One region of the Streptomyces sp. NPDC107517 genome, then DNA from elsewhere that is predicted to be linked to it. Evidence: riboswitches for the same ligand, from Rfam matches in the RefSeq annotation. Region 1 holds a riboswitch; each other region holds the start of a gene.
What was found. A riboswitch is a leader RNA that binds a small molecule or an ion and turns the genes downstream of it on or off. The one in region 1 is predicted to bind cobalamin.
Positions count from the first base shown of each region.

Region 2: it holds a riboswitch for cobalamin, as region 1 does, so the genes downstream of both, metE (5-methyltetrahydropteroyltriglutamate--homocysteine S-methyltransferase) here and nicT (Nickel transporter NicT) in region 1, are expected to answer to the same signal.
Region 3: it holds a riboswitch for cobalamin, as region 1 does, so the genes downstream of both, ACZ67T_RS32555 (ABC transporter substrate-binding protein) here and nicT (Nickel transporter NicT) in region 1, are expected to answer to the same signal.

Region 1 covers NZ_JBVJPM010000007.1:90,915-97,116, forward strand. The annotation lists gene ACZ67T_RS18340 (hypothetical protein) at 1-342, opposite strand, end outside; gene ACZ67T_RS18345 (YoaK family protein) at 434-1,147, opposite strand; gene nicT (Nickel transporter NicT) at 1,190-2,284, opposite strand; cobalamin riboswitch at 2,314-2,537, opposite strand; gene ACZ67T_RS18355 (ArsR/SmtB family transcription factor) at 2,627-2,989, shown strand; gene ACZ67T_RS18360 (inorganic diphosphatase) at 3,025-3,564, opposite strand; gene ACZ67T_RS18365 (GNAT family N-acetyltransferase) at 3,613-4,101, opposite strand; gene rho (transcription termination factor Rho) at 4,158-5,318, opposite strand; gene ACZ67T_RS18375 (class I SAM-dependent methyltransferase) at 5,730-6,202, shown strand, end outside.
Region 2 covers NZ_JBVJPM010000044.1:2,189-8,390, forward strand. The annotation lists partial or broken gene ACZ67T_RS42525 (NUDIX hydrolase) at 1-272, shown strand, start outside; gene ACZ67T_RS42530 (PepSY-associated TM helix domain-containing protein) at 357-1,793, opposite strand; gene ACZ67T_RS42535 (sigma-70 family RNA polymerase sigma factor) at 1,924-2,544, opposite strand; gene ACZ67T_RS42540 (hypothetical protein) at 2,704-3,444, opposite strand; partial or broken gene ACZ67T_RS42545 (3-hydroxyacyl-CoA dehydrogenase family protein) at 4,195-4,323, shown strand; cobalamin riboswitch at 4,502-4,737, shown strand; gene metE (5-methyltetrahydropteroyltriglutamate--homocysteine S-methyltransferase) at 4,901-6,202, shown strand, end outside.
Region 3 covers NZ_JBVJPM010000018.1:61,154-67,355, reverse strand. The annotation lists gene ACZ67T_RS32565 (ABC transporter ATP-binding protein/permease) at 1-374, opposite strand, end outside; gene ACZ67T_RS32560 (ABC transporter permease) at 371-1,318, opposite strand; gene ACZ67T_RS32555 (ABC transporter substrate-binding protein) at 1,333-2,871, opposite strand; cobalamin riboswitch at 2,983-3,166, opposite strand; gene rpsN (30S ribosomal protein S14) at 3,496-3,801, opposite strand; gene rpmB (50S ribosomal protein L28) at 3,801-4,037, opposite strand; gene rpmG (50S ribosomal protein L33) at 4,103-4,267, shown strand; gene ACZ67T_RS32535 (type B 50S ribosomal protein L31) at 4,318-4,575, shown strand; gene ACZ67T_RS32530 (CobW family GTP-binding protein) at 4,572-5,723, shown strand; gene rpsR (30S ribosomal protein S18) at 5,752-5,988, shown strand; gene rpmF (50S ribosomal protein L32) at 6,033-6,202, shown strand, end outside.

The DNA of each region.
Region 1 (6,202 bases):
GTCACCCGAGCCCCGGTCGCGGGACCCGTCACCCGAACCCTGGTCCCGGGTCCCGTCGTACGAGCCCGGGTCCCTCGTCCCGTCGTCGGATCCCTGGTCGCGGGTTCCGTCGTACGAGCCCGGGTCCCTGGTCCCGTCGTCCGATCCCTGGTCGCGGGACCCGTCGTCCGAGTCGGCGCGGCGCAAGGGGTCGGCCCGGCCCGCCGAGTCGGTCCGGCCCACCTCGCCGGGTGCGGTCACCGAGGCGGGCGCCGTGACGGGCTCGTGCGCGCTCACCGAGCCGGGCGCGAGCGCGGTCAGGCAGGCGGTTGTCGTGATGACGGTGGCTATCGGGCAGAACATGAGGCGTCTCCGGTCCCTGTGCCGCAGCGGCAGGGGGAGCTGCGGTCCTGGTCAGGACGCTAGTGAGCCCAGGCGGGTGGCGCCCGTAGGACTAGGCCGATCGGAGGTCGTCCCCGTCGGCGGCCGGTTCGCGATATCCGACCGCGGCGGCCGCCACGAGCAGGGTGCCGACGAGGAGCGGCCAGCCGAGGCCGTGGTGCAGCACGAGCAGCGCGCCGAGCGCGGCGCCCGCCGGCATGGCCACCACGGAGACGATCCGACGCCCCGCCCGCGGATCGGAGCCCCCCGCGAGCGAGGACTCCGAGGCGAGACCGGTCAGCGTCATCGTGAGGACCGTCGTGGTCATGTCCGCGAACCCGAGTTTGCGGACGGTCGCGTTGCGCAGACCCATCGCCCCGGCGAGGACGGCGATGAGCGCGTACGTCGCCTTGCCCGGCCACGCGAACGCGACGGACGTCGCCACGGCGAGCAGGACCGCCTCGGTGACGAACACCGACCGCACCCAGGCCGCCCGCGCCCGCCCGGCGAACGCTCCGGTCAGCCGCCCGGCGCACGCGGCCCCCATGAGGAACGCGCCGAGGGAGGTGAGCGACCCGAGGACGGAGAACCCTGGAGCGCCCGCCGCGGCGAAGCCGATGACGAGGACGTTGCCGGTCATGTTCGACGCGAAGACGCGGCCGAGGCCCAGATAGCTGACCGCGTCGACGAAGCCGCTCACGACCGTGAGGACCGTGAGGGCCGTGGGGAGGGCGGACCTGCGTGGCACGGGCGCGGGCTCCGCCGGTGGAACGCTGGCTTCACTCACCCGCACGACCTTACGGAGTCCAGGTCCCGGGGGCTCGCCGGATCAGGTCCGCACGGCCCACCGTTCCTCGACCTTCGCGAGCCGCCAGTATCCGATGGCGGCCGCCCAGACGACGACGAACAGGCCCACGATGATGAACCCGACGTTGTCCAGGTCGAGCCCCGCTATCCAGCCGGTCACCGAGTCCCGCAGGTCGAGCTTGTCGTGCAGGACGCCCACGAGCTCGATGGTGCCGATCAGGAACGCGACGGCGATCGAGAGGCCGGTGATGGCCAGGTTGTAGAACACCTTGCGCACCGGGTTCGAGAACGCCCACTGGTACGCGAAGTTCATGAACGTCCCGTCCAGGGTGTCGAACAGGCTCATACCGGCGGCGAACAGGAGCGGCAGGCACAGGATCGCGTACCAGGGCAGTCCGGCCGCCGCGCCGCTGCCCGCCATCACCATCAGCGTCACCTCGGTCGCCGTGTCGAAGCCGAGGCCGAAGAGGAAGCCGAGCGGGTACATCTGGCCCGGGCGGGTGATGGACTTGGTGAACCGGCCGAGGATCCGGTTCATGAACCCCCGTGAATCCAGGTGCTGTTCGAGCTCGGCCTCGTCGTACGAGCCCGCGCGCATCGCCCGGAACACCCGCAGGATCCCCACCAGGGCGACGAGGTTGAGCGCCGCGATGAGGTAGAGGAAGGACCCGGAGATGGTGGTGCCCATGACGCCGAGCGTCTGATGGGTGGCGGACCCCTCGTTCATGATCCGCCCGGCGAGCTGGGTGCCGCCGGCGATCAGCGCGGCGAGCACGACCACCACGCTGGAGTGGCCGAGCGCGAACCAGAACCCCACCGACACCGGGCGCTTGCCGTCGGCCATCAGCTTGCGGGTGGTGTTGTCGATCGCGGCGATGTGGTCCGCGTCGAACGCGTGCCGCATCCCCAGGGTGTACGCGGTGACGCCGAGGCCGATGCCGAAGGCCTTCGACCCCACCTCGTAGTGCTCCGGCACGACGAGCAGGAACAGCACGCCGAACGCGACGACATGGAGTGCGGCGATCACCGCGAGGAGCCCGGCGGTGCGGACGGTGTCCTCGCGCCGCCAGTGGAACGCGTCGCGTCCGGTCGCCGGGGACTTTACGGGCAGGGTCATGCGGTCACGCTCCAACACCTCGTGGAATCACTTCGTGAGATGCCGTGGCCGGTCTCCTGGCTGACGGGTGTCCGCGTCCGCCCCGGCCTTCCCAGCTGCGCGCGGCAGCCAGTGGCGTGGTGGGGCGAGGCGTCCCGAGTCGTCTCGTTGCCGAGGGACCCGGGGCCCGATCACAGTGGCGAGGGCCGCTTCGGTCTGGGTCTTTTGAGGGACCGTCACCGAATTCCCGAGCACCACGGCCCGCCCACAGTAGAGGCCGGTCGGTGACGCCTGCAAGGCTGCACAGCTGCGTAGGTGTGCGCGGGTATTCAAGATCACATCGGTGGCTGCGAGGATGGGGCCATGCATCTCGTCCCTGCCGAGCGCGCCGACCGCCGCACGATCGACGGCCACCGGGTCTGCGAAGCCATCGCCGCCATCGGTGAGCCAGGACATGTCCGCGCCTGGGCCGACCGGTTCTCGCTGCTCGCCGATCCCCGCCGCCTCGCGCTGCTCCTCGCGCTGTACCGGGCGGGGCCGCTGGCCGTGTCGGATCTCGCCGTCGCGACGGGCATGAACGACCCGGCGGTCTCACAGGCGCTGCGGCTGCTGCGCGCGGCCGGAGTGGTCGAGGGGGAGAAGGAGGGCAGGATCGTGCGCTACCGCGTCGTCGACGCGGCGACCGCGGACCTTCTCAAGCACTGCGCGACGGACGGCGCGCACTGACACGTGCGCGCCGTCGTGGCCTGCCGCTCCGTCCTTCAGTCCTGTCGGCCGTCGGCCCGGCGGCGCGCGGCGGTGATCTCCGCGTACGTGAGGTCGCGCCCCTCCCAGTGCGAGCCCTCGGCGGACTTGCCGGGCTCCAGGTCCTTGTAGACCTCGAAGAAGTGCGTGATCTCCAGGCGGTCGAACTCGGGGATGTCCTCGATGTCCTGCACGGAGGTATGGCGCGGATCGTGCGCGGGCACGCACAGGACCTTCTCGTCCATGCCCTTCTCGTCCCGCATCACGAACATGCCGATGGCGCGGCACTCGACGGTGCAGCCGGGGAACGTCGGATCGCCCACCAGGACGAGCGCGTCGAGCGGATCGCCGTCGCGCCCCAGCGTGCCCTCGATGTATCCGTAGTCCGCGGGGTACTGGGTGGAGGTGAACAGCATCCGGTCGAGTCTTATCCGGCCGACGGAATGGTCCATCTCGTACTTGTTGCGGGAGCCTTGGGGGATCTCCACGGTGACGTCGAACGCGTGGACCGCGTCGGTGCCGTGGGCTGCGTCGGTGTGTCGGACCTCGTTGTCCAAGCCAGCCTCCTCGTCCACCCCGAGTGTCCTCCCGGGAGTGCGGGCGCGTCAGCCGATCGGGAACTCCAATTCGGGCCTGTCCCACATCACGGCGGGCGGGTCGGCGGCGGCCGTGCCGGTGAGTACGGCTCCCACGCTGCGGTAGAAGCCCTCGGCGGGCGGGTGCGAGACCACGCGGACCGAGGTGAGCCCTGCCGCGCGCGCCTCGTCCTTCATATGGGTGACGAGCAGCCGCCCGATGCCGAGTCCCTGCGCCGCGTCGGCGACGAACATCAGGTCGAGCTCCGGCGGCACCAGCGTGAGCGCGTAGAAACCGAGCACCAGGTCATCGGTGCCGACCGCGACGAAGACACGATGGGCCTCGATGTAGTCGGGCCCCACCCGGTAGCCGGCCACCATCGACGCGTACGGGGCCTCGTAGGCGCGCGACGTGCGGACGAGCCGGGTCAGCCGCTTGGCGTCACGGGCGGTCGCCCGGCGCACCCGGATCGTCCCGCCGTCCCCCGCGCTCTCCGTGGCGGTAATGCTCGAAGTCATAGTGAGAGTATTACGCATCCTGTCGCGCCGATCGACCCGGGGCGGTGCCTGCCGGCTCACGCGGTGGGAACGGTGGACTGCACCTGCCGCAGGAACGTCGCGTTGTCCGGTGTCTGCCGGATCCGCTCGACGAGCGTCTCGAGCCCCGCGTGTCCGTCCCGCGACCGAAGCGCCCGCCGCAGACCGCGTACGACCGTCAACTCGGCCTCGGTCAGGAGGAGTTCCTCGCGGCGCGTGCCGGACTGGGCGAGGTCGACGGCGGGGTGGACCCGGCGCTCGGCGAGGCTGCGGTCGAGACGGATCTCCATGTTGCCCGTGCTCTTGAGCTCCTCGAAGAAGTAGTCGTCGGCGCGGGAGCCGGTGTCGACGAGCGCGGTGGCGAGGATGGTGAGCGAGCCGCCCTCCTCGGCGAGCCTCGCCGCGCCGAAGAACCGCTTGGGGCCGATCAGCGCGGAGGAGTCGACACCGCCGCTGAGCGTGCGGCCGCCGGACGAGGCCGTGTTGTTGTGGGCGCGGCACAGGCGCGTCAGGGAGTCCAGGAGGATCACCACGTCACGCCCGTCCTCGACGAGCCGCTTGGCGCGCTCGACGGCGAGTTCGGCCAGCGCGACATGTGCCTTCGCAGGCTGGTCGAAGGTCGAGGCGAAGACCTCGCCGCGCACCGAGCGCCGCATGTCGGTGACCTCCTCCGGACGTTCGTCGAGGAGCACCACCATCAGATGGGCCTCGGGGTGGTTCGTGGCGACGGACGCGGCGAGCTGCTGGAGCAGCACCGTCTTGCCGGTCTTGGGCGGCGCCACGATCAGCCCGCGCTGCCCCTTGCCGATGGGGGTGAACAGGTCGACGACGCGAGGCGTCACGCCGCCCTTCGCGGTTTCGAGACGCAGGCGCTGCCGCGGGTGCAGGGGAGTGAGGTCGCCGAACTCGGGCCGCCCGCGCAGCTCCCGCACGGGGTGCCCGTTGACGCGCTCGACCTCGGTGAGGACGCGGGGCCTGCCGCACGTCCCCTGGATCAAGTCGCCCTTGCGCAGGCCGAGTCGGCGGATCAGGGCGGTCGGCACCTGGACGTCGTGCGACGTCGGCAGGAGGTCGGCGAGGCGCAGGAACCCGGGACCGTTGCCCGAGGTGTCGAGGACGCCCGCGGCCTGGACCGCGGCCTCCTTCGGCTGCGTCGTGAACGCCTTTGTGGTGGTGGGGGGTTCGAGTGTGGTGGTCATCGGAATCGGTCCTTTCGAGGACGTTCGCACGAGAGCATGAATGAGGTGGGATCCGGCGGGATCGGGGCGGTGACTGCACGCCCCGCGAGGCGGGCGGGCGAAGAGGCCCGTGAAAACCCGGAGAAGCCTGTGGCCGGGAAGAAGCGATGCGGGGTACGGCGCGTCGGCGCCGCCTGGCGCATCGCTGACATCGATTCGACGAATCCCGCTGGAGCGGTGATTCGGAGAGGGAGACTGGCACCGGCGCCGAAAAGGCGGCTAGCACACGTGCCACTCGCACTGTAACACCATGTCGGCGCCGTCCCGCAAGGGCTTACGTCACGGGCCGCGGTGCCAAACCGGCCCGGAAGCCCGGCTCGAACCCTTCACCACAGCCCCTGTGGCCCCGGGCGCGGCCTATGCTGAGCCACGATGTTCGCCCCCGAAGGCCCCACCGTCCGCGAGCTCGCCGTCCAGGCGCTGTCCTCCGTGGAGCACGGCTACGACCTGCTCGCCCCCAAGTTCGACCGCACGCCGTTCCGCACGCCCCGGTCGGTCCTCGCACCGGTCACCCGTGCCCTGCGCCGCATGGGCCCCTTCGAGCGCGGACTCGACCTGTGCTGCGGGACCGGCGCGGGGTTCGGCGTGCTGCGGCAGGTGTGCCGCGAGCGGCCCGTCGGGGCCGACATCAGCGCGGGCATGCTCACGGCGGCCCGCGCGGCCCACACGAGCGGCGCGGACCTGGTGCGCGCCGACGCCCTCGCGCTGCCTTTCGGGCCGGCCTTCGACCTGGTCGTCAGCTTCGGGGCGTTCGGCCACTTCCTGCCACGGCAGCGGCCCGCGCTGTTCGCCCAGGTCCACTCCGTGCTGAGGCCGGGCGGGCGCTTCGCGTTCCCGGTGCCGGC
Region 2 (6,202 bases), on a different contig from region 1:
GTGGACTCGAGAGTGATCCCAGCGGCCGTCGCTCGTATGGAAGTCGAGCATCAGAATGTCAGCACCTTCTACCAGGTCCGCGTCACCGGCGGCCAGCTCCGGCCCGCACCGCACGGCGAGACCGCCGCGTCAGCCCGGTCTCCGATCCCCGACCTCGCTCGCCTGCGCCGATCATCTCTGCTTGGGGTGAGATCGGCTTCGCCCTGGACCAGACCGTCATGGCAACGGGCCACGTCGCTCCCGTTCCGGTCGGCGGACTGATCCAGCACTGAAGCTCACACCGCTCCCCGCAGGAGGAGTCCGACTTGCAGTCGTAGACGGAGGCGCTTGCCCCAGCCATACGTGAGAGTGCGTCGTCAATTCTTTCCGATGGCTTGCGCGTACGAGCGCTTTCCTCTCCGGTACGAAATCTCTCCGAGCACGATGTCAAGGAGCATGAACGCTGCGAGCGGGATACCGAGCAGCGGCACGAAATAGCCGAGAACAGCGATCACCGTCATCAGGGGGACGAGGATGTACGGCGGTACGTGCTGCCAGGCACCGCGCGGGATCGGGCGGCCGAAGCGGGAGCCCTTGCCTCGCTTCCACCACATTCGGTAGCCCCACACGATCAGCAGGATCAGGCAGAGCGCGAGGGCGGCGAGGGCGATCTGGTTGACGATGCCGAAGAGCATGCCGGTGTGCGCGTCGATGCCCCAGCGGGTCAGCTTGGCGAGCACCGGGTAATCGTTGAAGCGCAGGACGTCGGTGACTTCTCCGGTGGCCGGGTCGATGGCCACCGAGTCCTGCTTCTCCGGCCAGCTGCGCTGGATCTGCTGGACGACGTAGGCGGAGGAGTCGTCGGCCGGCAGCACCATCTCCACCGGGTTCGACAGTCCTTCGGCGCGCGCCGCCTTCAGGACCGCGTCGATGCCGACGTCCTTCGCATGGGAGGCGGTTGAACCGCTGCCGCCCATGTCCATGCCCGCCATGTCGTGACCGGCGTGCTCACCGCCGGAGGCGACCGCCGAGGAGACCGTGGGTGTCGTCTGCTTCAGCGACTCGCGCAGGTCACTGATGGAAGCACCGGCGTACGTCGACCAGGTCAGGCCGGTCGCGGAGAGAAAGAACAGGCCGAGGGCGGCCCAAACGCCCACGGTGCCGTGCAGGGACAGGGTGCGGCGGCGGCCGGACGTGCCCCGGATCTTGCGGCGTGCACGGCGGCGGCCGAACCACAGCACCAGGCCGCCACCGGCGATCACCCACAGCCAGCTCGCGGCGAATTCGCTGTAGAGACGGCCGGTTTCGCCGAGGTGCAGGTCTCGGTGGAGTTCGTCGATCCAGGTGCGCAGCGGCAGCGCTCCGGTGGAGCCGTACTGCTCCAGGGCTCCGCGGACCTCTCCGTTGTACGGGTTCACGAACACGGCGAGCTTGTGGTCGGCGTCCACGCCGGGTACGCCGGACAGCAGTACCCGGGTGGTCGCCCCGGCCTCGGGCGAGGGCCTCACCGCGGCGACGGTGCCCTCGGGGTGGGCCTTGTGGGCCGCGGCCACCTGCTGGGACATCGGCAGTTCGGATGTGCCGGCGGGGACGGTCAGTTCATGGGAGTACACGATCTTCTCGGCCTGGAACGAGCAGGCGTACAGGAAGCCGGTCACGGCGGCGACGAACAGGAACGGGGCGACGAACACCCCGGCGAAGAAGTGCAGTCGCAGCACCAGGGGGCGCAGTGATCCCCAGGCGGACCCGGTGGCCGGCGGTGGTGGCGCCGGGTTGTTCTCCTCGGCGGGGCGGGTTGACGGTATGACGGACATGGGGGTGCTCCTGCTTCCAGGGGGGACGAGTGGACGTCCGAAGACGCGCCGGTGCAGTGGTCGGCTCTTCGGACGGGGGAGTTCCGGGCGGGCGGCCGATGTGGCGGAAGCCACTGCGGCCGCCCGCTGCTCAGACGGCCGGCGGTTCGGCTTCGACGACTTCCCGCGCGAGGGTCGAGCGGGCGCGGGCCACACGGGAACGGACCGTGCCGACCGGGCAGTGACTGCGCTCGGCCGCCTCCGCGTAGGGCAGGCCCAGCAGTTGGGTGAGCACGAACGCCTCCCGGCGGTCGGCGGGCAGGCTGTCCAGCAGATCGAGGAGGGCTATGCCGTCCTCGAATCCGGGCAGCCCGCGCGGCTGGGCGAGTTCGGCGGCGGTCTGCCAGTCCGCCGTGTCGGCACGGCGGGGCCGGGCGGCCGCGTACCGGTAGCTGTCGATCACCGCGCGGCGCGCGATGGACAGCAGCCAGGTGCGGGCCGTGGAGCGGCCCTCGAAGCGGTGCAGGCTGCCGAGCGCGCGCAGGAACGTGTCCTGCGCGAGATCGTCCACGGCCTGCGCGTCGTGGCAGAGATGAGCGACGTAGCACTGCACGTCGCGGTGGAGGGCACGGACGAAGCGGTCGGCGGCGACCGGATCACCACTGCGGGCGGCGAGCGCCCAGGCGGTGATCGAGTCGTCGCGACGGGCCGCCGAGTCGTCCGGCCCGTGCACGTCCGCCCATGGCGGGGCGGACGTCGGAGCAGGGGTCATCACCTGGAGTCCCTCTCGGATCATCCGGAACCAGGACCGACAGCGTCCCGAAGGGCACAGGGGATCCCGGTCCGGTGTGCGGGAAAACGGCCGCGCGGCCCGCTCGGGCGCACGGCCGGGGCCCGAGGGTGCGGCGCAGCCTCGGGAAGCCGGCTGTCGTCAGGCGACAGCGGTCCCCGCGGGCGGACCCCGAGAAGTGATCGCATGGATCAGGAGAAGCAGGCGCGGCGCCCGGTCGGACTCCGCCCTGCGGGCGCGGACGCGTGGCCGGTGCGGCGGCGTAGGCAGCCTCAGCAGCCGCAGCGGGGCGACAAGCCAGGCCGCGAACGACCGGGCGATCCGGAACACGGCCTGCTCGCCACAGGCGAGCCACAGGCCGCTGACTACGGCCGCCATGAGGTGGGCCAGGAGCATGCCGAGCGGAGACATGCCCCCCATGCCATGGCCCATGCCCATCGCCGACCCCATGGAGTCCATCGAGCCCGGCGCAGCCATGGAGTGGTTCATGGAGCCCAGGTCCATGCCCGGCCCCATGTCCATGGAACTCATGTCCATGGCCGGGTGGCCGGCGTCCATCGGCGCCCCGCACAACACATGGCCCAGCCACTGCTGCGCGAGTGAGCCGCCGGACGCCTCCGGGTGCGCAAGCACTTGGGCGAGCGAGAACAGCGAGTGCAGCGCCGCCTGCGCGGCAACGGCCATGCCGACGACGAGGACGAGCCCGCGCTCGCGTCGGGCGAGCGACCATGCCGCACCACCCGTCACGACAGCCCCGGCACTGAGCGACCACCACGGCACGGTGCCCCCCGACATCAGGGTGTGGCCCAGGGCGGTGAGCAGCACACAGACGGCCGCGAACACCGCGGCCCGTCCTGTGCGAGCACCCCACCCTGTCGTCATCGCGGGCTCATCTTTGCACCCGTGATTCCGTGATCACCGGCCGGTACGGAAATTGGTGGGGTGGCGTCAGCCGTGCGGGAGATGCGGTGCAGGACACAGATAGGCCTCGGAACTCCCCCGCCGCCGCATCCGAAGGCTCTTGAGACCCGGTGAAGTCCGGATGTTTGGAGAGGGAACCCGTGACGGCGGTGCAAGATGGGACCCTACGACGGCCATTGAGTCGACGGCCTCTGCGGGCGGTGGCCGTCCGCCGGGTACGACGGGTGCCTGACCTGGCTGCTGACGTGCGCGATGTCGTTCTCGATGATGCAGGTGTGCCTGCTCGGGCACTGGGTGCGCGGATCGTGAGCGGCCTGGGCGCCTCGGTGCTCGGTCTGACGACCTCCGCGGGATTCGCAGCGGGCGGCCGTGCTGTCGCCGCCGGCCGGGCGGGTGGTGGACACCCAAGGTCCGTGGCGCTGCCTGATCGCCGGTTCGCATCCTGCCTCGCGACCCGCGATCGAGGTCCGGGCTCGCCGCCGGGCCGCCGCGCGGGATGATCGCCTGGCCGGCCATCTTCTCCTTGTTCCTCGGGTGCGGCATCGCCTGGGTCAACACATACCTGTCGTTGCACGGAGTACGTCACCTCGCTCCGGGGCCGACGGCGGCGGTGCTCTGGTGGCGGTCCTTGGGCTCACCGGGATCGCGGGGCGGGTGCGCCGGCCGCGGCTCGCCGGCCGACCGGAACGTGCGCGATGGCTACCGGGCGCGTTCAAGGAGCCGCTCTACGCGCCGCCTCCTCTGCTGCAACGCATGGTCGAGGCAGGGCTGTTGGGCCGGAGGACCGGTCGCGGCTTTCACCGCTACGACGCGCACACCGCCAAGGACCACCGGGGCTGAGAGGCAGGCCCGGGTACCGCTGCCGGGATGAGGGCCCGGCGGCGGCGAGCGGACGAGGCGGGAGACGGCGCACGGGGACCGTCTCCCGCTCCGCCCGCTGGCTGCTTTCCCCCACAGACGTGTCACACCTCACCGTCCGAAACCCGGACTCCCTGCCATCGCCCGACCGGCGACCCGTAGGGTGACCGACGCAGCTGGTTCGCCCCGTCCGCCAGACGGGAGTGTCGCAAGAGGGAACCCGGTGGGAATCCGGGACTGCCCCGCAGCGGTGAGTGGGAACGACCGCCGTCATCACGCACTGGGCCCCGACGAACGGGACCTGGGAAGCGATGGCCAGTAGGAGCCTCGTACGAGTTCCGTACGTGACGAGGCGCGCCCACGAGTCCGAAGACCTGCCATCTGCCCGTGCCCGTACGACGCGCGCGCGGACATTCCGGTGACCTCGAGGGCGGGTCGGCGTACGTACCGAGCGGACGACCGCGCCTTGCCGCGCGAGGACGTGCCGCCGGTCTGCCACTCCTTCTTGACCGCGTCGGTCTCCGGGATCCCAGGGATACGTCTCTCGAAGGAGATCTCCGTGACCACCAAGACCGCGGCCGCGGCAGCACGGGCCACCGTGTACGGCTACCCCCGCCAGGGACGGAACCGCCGGCTGAAGAAGGCGATCGAGGGCTACTGGCAGGGCCGCGTCACCGCCGACGCCCTCCGCGCCACCGCCGCCGACCTGCGCCGGATCAACTGGCAGGAGCTCGCCGACGCGGGCATCGGAGAAGTCCCCACCGGCGACTTCTCCTGCTACGACCACGTCCTCGACACCACCGTCATGGTGGGCGCGATCCCCGAGCGCCACCGCGCCGCCGTCGCCGTCGACGCCCTCGACGGGTACTTCGCCATGGCTCGCGGCACGCAGGACGTGGCGCCGCTGGAGATGACCAAGTGGTTCGACACCAACTACCACTATCTGGTACCGGAGTTGGGCCCGGACACCGCGTTCACCGCCGACTCCACCAAGCAGGTCACCGAACTCGGGGAAGCCCTCGCTCAGGGCTTGTCCGCCCGGCCGGTCCTCGTCGGCCCGGTCACGTATCTGCTGCTCGCGAAGCCCGCGCCGGGTGTCGCCGCGGACTTCGACCCGCTGACACTGCTGGACCGGTTGCTGCCCGTGTACGCCGACGTGCTCGCCGATCTGCGCGCCGCCGGCGCCGAGTGGGTGCAGCTCGACGAACCCGCCCTCGTCCAGGACCGCACTCCGGCCGAGTTGAACGCCGCCGCACGCGCCTACCGCGACCTGGGCGCCCTCACGGACCGCCCGAAGCTGCTGGTGGCCTCCTACTTCGGACGTCTGGGTGACGCCCTGCCAGTACTGGCCAAGGCACCGGTCGACGGTCTCGCCCTCGACTTCACCGAGGCCGCCGCCGCGAACCTCGACGCCCTCGCCGCAGTCGGCGGCCTGCCCGGCAAGCGCCTGGTCGCCGGTGTCGTCAACGGCCGCAACATCTGGCTCAACGACCTCGAGAAGTCCCTCAGCACGCTCGGCACCCTGCTGGGCCTTGCCGACCGGGTCGACGTCGCCGCTTCCTGCTCACTGCTCCACGTACCGCTCGACGCATCCCTCGAGCGGGACATCGAGCCCCAGATCCTGCGCTGGCTCGCCTTCGCCCGGCAGAAGACCACCGAGGTGGCCACCCTCGCCAAGGGCCTGGCCCAGGGAACCGACACCATCGCGGCCGAACTCGCGGCCAACAAGGCCGACTTGGCCTCGCGCGCCGGATCGCCGATCACCTACGACCCGGCCGTCCGCACCCGCGTCACGGCCGTCACCGACACCGACGCACGCCGCTCCCAGCCGTACGCCGAGCGGACCGCCGCCCAACGCGCC
Region 3 (6,202 bases), on a different contig from region 1:
ACGTCCACGCCGCGCATGAGGGCCTCGTCGGTGACGCGGCGACGCGCTCCAGCGGCGAGCAGGCCGACCGGCACGGCGAGCAGGTAGGCCCCGCACAGCGCACCGGCGGACACGGCCACCACGGTGCGGCCGCCGCTCAGGGCGAGAGCCAGGACGTCACGGCCCAGCGCGTCCGTCCCCAGCGGATGATGAGCTGCCGACGGCAGGTAGGGGGCGGCCACGGACGCGGTGGAACCGGCGACGAACGGCCCCACGATCGCGACCAGCACCGGGACACCCCACAGCAGCAGAACGAGGGCGTCGCCGAAGCGACGCGCCGCCCGCGCCGGGCGGCGCCCCTCGCGCTGCGGTGCTGTCACTGTCATCGGTGTCATGGGCGCGACTCCCGTCGCGGCGCCAGGCGATGGACGGTCAGGTCGGCCGCGAGGTTGACCACGACGGTCGTCACCGCGAAGAGCAGCGCGTATCCCTGGACCGTCGGGATGTCCCGGTCCTGCACCGCGTCGACGAAACCGGTGCCCAGGCCGCCGATGGCGAAGAGCGCCTCGACGACGACCGCGCCGCCGAGCAACCCGTCCACACAGCGGGCCAGTTGCTGGACGGCCGGGGCGAGCGCGCCGGGCAGCACGTGCCACAGCACGACCGTACGCTCGGAGAGTCCGAGCAACCGCAGCTGGCGGGCGACCGGACCGCGTGCGCCCTCGGCGACCGCGATCCTCACCTGCCGGGCCAGATCGCACAGCTGACGGCAGACCAGCACGGCGACGGGCAGCACCAGGACGGACGGGGAACCGATGACCCCGGCGCCCGTCAGCCCGGCCGCGGTGGCCGGGAAGAGCCCCGCGCCGAGGGCCAGCCACGCGGTCAGCAGCAGGCCCAGGACGAACTCCGGTATTGCGTTGAGCGCGACCGCCACCCCGTTCAGGACACGGTCCGGGACGCCGCCCTCGGTAAGCCCGGTCCACACGCCGAGGCCCATCGCGAGCGGGAGCACGACGACGAGGGCGAGCAGGGTCAGCGCGGCCGTCGCCGCGAGTCGCGTACCGATCTCGTGCGTCACCGGCAGACCGGTCACCAGAGAGTGCCCGAGATCGCCCCCGCACAGGGACCCGCCCCACTCCCAGAACCGCGTGAACACCGGCTGGTCCAGGCCGACTTCGGCGCGGGCGACGGCGGCCTGCTGAGGTGTCGTGTTCTCGCCGAGCACCGCGTCCACCGTGTCGCCCGGCAGCACGGCGGTCAGCGCGAAGACCACGACGAGGACGGCCGCGCACTGCACCACCGCGGTGGCCGTCCTCGTCACCACATACCGACGCACGGGCCAGTTCCTCTTCAGCCGAGACGGACGCGGTCGAAACGAGCCCAGTCCGCCGAGTTCGGCGGCGCGGCCCGCACACCGGACACCTGCGCGGTGTGGCCGATGATCCAGTCGCTGAACCCCCACACCAACTGACCGCTGTCCTCGCGGGCGATCCTCTGCGCCCGGCCCAGGAGCGCCAGGCGTTCGTGCTCGTCGCGCGTGGCGATGGCCTGGTCGAGCAGCTGGTCGAAGCGGTCGGAGTGGTAGTGCGTGAGGTTGTTGGCCGCGTTCGTGCGCAGTCGGGAGCGCAGCACGCTCGGGATGGGCAGGGTGGCCGTGCGGCTGTGCCGGGCGACGCCCTTGGTCTTGATCTCCCCGAAGTAGGTGGCGGCGGAGCGCACGTGCGGAGTGACCTTCAGACCGATGTCCTTCAGCTGGCCCGCGATCAGGGAGGAGGCGTTGCGCCAGGTCGGGTCGGCGTCGCCGGTCTCCAACGGGATGGCGAGACCTTCCGCTCCGGCCGCCTTGACCAGGGCGCGGGCGGCGTCGACGTCCCGCTCCGGCTTCGGCAGACCGTTCGGGTAGCCACGCAGGCCGCGTCCGAACAGGTCGTTGCCGACACTCCCGCGCCCACCCAGCGCCACCTCGACCAGGTGCTCGCGGTCGAGCCCGAGCGCGAAGGCGCGCACGAGGCGGGGGTCGTCGAACGGTGCCCGGTCGAGGCGGAGAAGGATCGCCTGCATGGTGGCGAACTTGCTGTGCGCGAGGGTGAATCCGTCCCGGCCGCTCAGCCGCGCGGCGGAGGCGGCGGACAGGTCATGGGCGTAGTCCACCTGTCCGGACAGCAGCGCGTTCAGCCGCGCCCGCTCCTCGTTGACGGGGACGAACTGCAGCTCGTCGATGTGCGGGCGCCCGGCCCAGTGGTCGTCCCACGCCCGGAACACCGCCTTGCCGCCAGGCGTGAAGGACGCGAACCGGAAGGGCCCCGACCCGACCGGGGACCGGAAGTCCTTGGTGTCCTTCGGCACGATCTCGGTACCGGCCGCGGCGAGCGCGCTCGGGAACTCGAAGTCGGGCTTTTGCAGTACGAGGGTGAGGTCACGCCCCGAGGCGCGGCAGGCGGCGAAGTCGACGGAGGCGAACAGCTGCTGCGAGGAGGCGGTGGTCTTCGGGTCCGCGATGCGCCGGTAGTTCCACAGCGCGTCGGCGGCGGTGACCGGTTTGCCGTCGTGGAAGCGGGCGTCCCGCAGCCGTATCCGCCAGGTCGATCCGGCCCGGTCGCTCTCCCAGGACTCGGCGAGCCTGCTCCGCACGGACATGTCGTCCTTGTACGTGAGCAGGCTGTCGTACAGGGCTTTGGAACGGGCCTGGTCGACGAAGAGCGGCGCGGGGTGCGGATCGAGCGTCTCCCGCGAACCGCCCGCGCTGAAGGCGGCCCGCAGCACCCCCGAACCGCCGGAGCCCTTACCGCTCCCCTTCGACTGTGACGAGGAGCAGGCGGCCAGCGCTGTCACCGCCGCGAGCGCACCTGCCCCGGCCAGTACCTGACGTCGTGCGAACGGTGGGGTCATGCCAGCGGGCTCCCGGAGCCGGGCCCGGAGGTGGCATCGACGCAGAGGCACATCGCACGGCTTGGCCGCACACGCATCGTCGACCTCTTCCTGGGGAGTCCACGCCCCGGACAGAACGGATGACGACGGGCCAGTCTCCTGACTCCCGGATCACCGCTCACCCCGCCTTCCGGCCCTGGAGGGCCGTGGCCATGGAGGTCGCTCCCCGGTCACAGTGGCGGGACCGCGCCGGACTCACACCGGCTTCCTGGTCCCCGTCGTACAGATGTATGGCGCCATTATGCAGAGCATGTCGCGGCCCATCGCGAGCGGGTGCGGCCGGCGGCGCACCACACCCCTCAAGCAGGGCGCCCGCGCCTACGGAACCATCGGTCCCAGTGGCGGGACCGCGCAGGAATCACACCGGCCTCCTCGTCCCGGCGGGTGAGGGGCCGCCCGCCGGTGATCGGCGGCGAGGCCCACAGGCCGCCCGTCCAAACGCGCACGCCCTCGCGACGCCACGGCACCGCTCGCACCCGGGAACGGCCCGTACGCCCCCAAAGGCCCCAAGGCGCAGAACAGGCCCATGGCATCTGCCCGCGCGAGCAAGTCGGCGCCGACCGACACCATGGGCCAAGCATCCTGTCACCAGGAGGACTTGGTCACTCCCGGCAGGTTCCCGGCATGTGCCTGAGCCCGCACGCTCACCCGCGACAGGCCGAACTTGCGCAGGTGTCCACGAGGCCGGCCGTCCACGCTGTCCCGGTTGCGCACGCGCGTCGCGCTCGCATCCCTCGGCTGGCGTCGCAGCTCCGCCTGTGCCGCGGCCTTCTCCTCTTCGGTGTACCGCTTGGAGGCCAGGACGGCCTTCAACTCGGCGCGCCGCTCGGCGAAGCGGGCCACGATCTCCTTGCGCTTCTCGTTCTTCTCGATCTTGCTCTTCTTCGCCATCAGACGCGCTCCCCTCGGGCCCGGATCCGGGCGACTGCGGCCTCGACGCCGATCACGTCCACCGTCTTGATGCCCCGCGCGCTCAGCCGCAGCCGGACGTAGCGGTTCTCGCTCGGCAGCCAGTAGCGCTTGCTCTGGACGTTGGGATCGAAGCGGCGGGACGTGCGCCGGTGCGAGTGGGAGATCTTTTTGCCGAAGCCCGGCCGCGCGCCGGTCAGTTGGCAGTGTGCGGACATGGTGGTGCTGCCTTTCTCTCCATCGACGTATCGATAATGGAAATCATTGTCGTATGCTACCTGTCATGACCCGCAACGAACTACGCCCGATCATCAAGCTCCGCTCCACCGCCGGAACCGGCTTCACCTGCGTGACCCGCAAGAACCGACGCAACGACCCGGACCGACTCGTTCGGCGCAAGTACGACCCGGCGGCCGGACGACACGTCGACTTCCGCGAGGAACGCTGACCCCGCCCGAACCGACCCCAGCCGCCCCACCCTCGCTCAAGGAGCATCCCGTGAAGCCCGGAATCCAACCCGACTACCGCCCGATCGCCTTCCGCGACAAGGCCGGTGACTTCGCCTTCCTCACCCGTTCGACCATGACCAGCGACAAGACCGTCGAGTGGGAGGACGGACAGACCTACCCGGTGGTCGACGTCGAGATCTCCTCGGCGAGCCACCCCTTCTACACCGGTACGCAGCGCGTGCCGGACACCGCCGGCCGCGTCGAGCGGTTCGAACGCCGCTACGGGGCAGAGAGGAGCCGGCGATGACCTCCGAGGGATCGATGCCCGTGGTGGTCGTCGGCGGCCTGCACGCCGATGCCCGCCGCTCAGCGGTCGAACAGATACTGCGTGAGGTACCCGACAGCGTCGCCCTCCTGCACGACTTGTCCGCGGGCCCGACGGGAAAGGTGCGCCGCAGCGTCCGCGACGCCACGGGCCAGCTGTCCTGGGGCGAGACGCCTCTGGTCAACGACTGCGCCTGCTGCGCGCTGCGAGAAGACCTCGTGCCCGAACTGGGGCGTCTCGCCGACAGCGGTCTCACCCGGCTCGCCGTGGTGGAGCTGTGGGACTCCGTCGAACCCCGCGGCATGGCCGAGGTCGTCGCCGCGCACGGCGATGGCGCCTTCCGGCTTACCAACGTGGTGACGGCCGTGGACCCGTCCCTCCTCCTGGCCTGCCTGTCCAACGGCGACGACCTCACCGAGGCCGGGCTCGCCGCGGCCACGACGGACCAGCGCACCGTCGCCGACACCTTCGCCCGTCAGCTGGAGTACGCCCCCGTCCTCGCCGTGGCCGCGAGCGACACCGTGGGCCTCGACGACCTCGCGCTCCTGCGGCAGTTGCATCCCACTGCGCTGCAGATCCCCATCACCTCAGGGACGTTGGGCACGGCTGCCGCCGCCGGTTTCGACGTGGACGCGGCAGGGGCCGCTCAGCATCCGGCCTGCGCACGCCTTCCCCACGACTGCCACGAACACGGCGTCAGCACCTTCGTCTGGCAGCGTCGTCGCCCCTTCCACGCGGGGCGGCTCTACGAGGCGCTGGAGGACCTGTGCTGCGCGGCGGCCCGCAGCCGTGGCCGGTTCTGGCTCGCAGACCGCCCCGACAGCCTGCTCGCCTGGGACGCCGCCGGAGGCGCCCTGTGCGTGGAGAGCGCCGGGCCCTGGATGGCCGCACTGCCGGACGTCGCCTGGGAGATGGTGCCGGCCGAACGCCGTACCGCCGCAGCCCTCGACTGGCATCCCGAGCACGGTGACCGGTGCCAGCACCTCGTGTTCACCTCCCCCGACCTCGACCGGGAGGGGCTGCTGTCCCTGCTCGACTCCTGCCTGCTCACCGATGCCGAACTCGCCGCCGGCCCGGACACGTTGCCCCCGTCCACCGGCTTCGACGAACTGCTCGACTTCGCCGCCTAATGGGAGCTACGGAACCGGGGAAGCCGTCATGCCCCGTACCAGCAAGTCCGCCCCCGCCCGCAAGAACCGGCCGAACCCGCTCGACGTGGCTGGCATCACCTACATCGACTACAAGGACATCGACCTTCTGCGGAAGTTCATCTCCGACCGCGGCAAGATCCGCAGCCGCCGCGTCACCCGGGTCAGCCGGCAGCAGCAGCGCCAGATCGCCGCGGCCGTCAAGAACGCCCGCGAGTTGGCCCTGCTCCCCTATGCCAGCCGCTGATCCGCCCACTCCATTCCTGACCGCCCGACAGAAGGACCCGTCTCATGGCCGTGCCCAAGCGCAAGATGTCCCGAAGCAACACCCGCCACCGCCGCGCCCAGTGGAAGGCGCACACCCCCGCGCTCGTCCCCGTCACCGTCGACGACATCACCTACCTGGTGCCGCAGCACCTCAGGAAGGCTTACGAGCGCGGCCTCCTCCACCCGGAGGACTG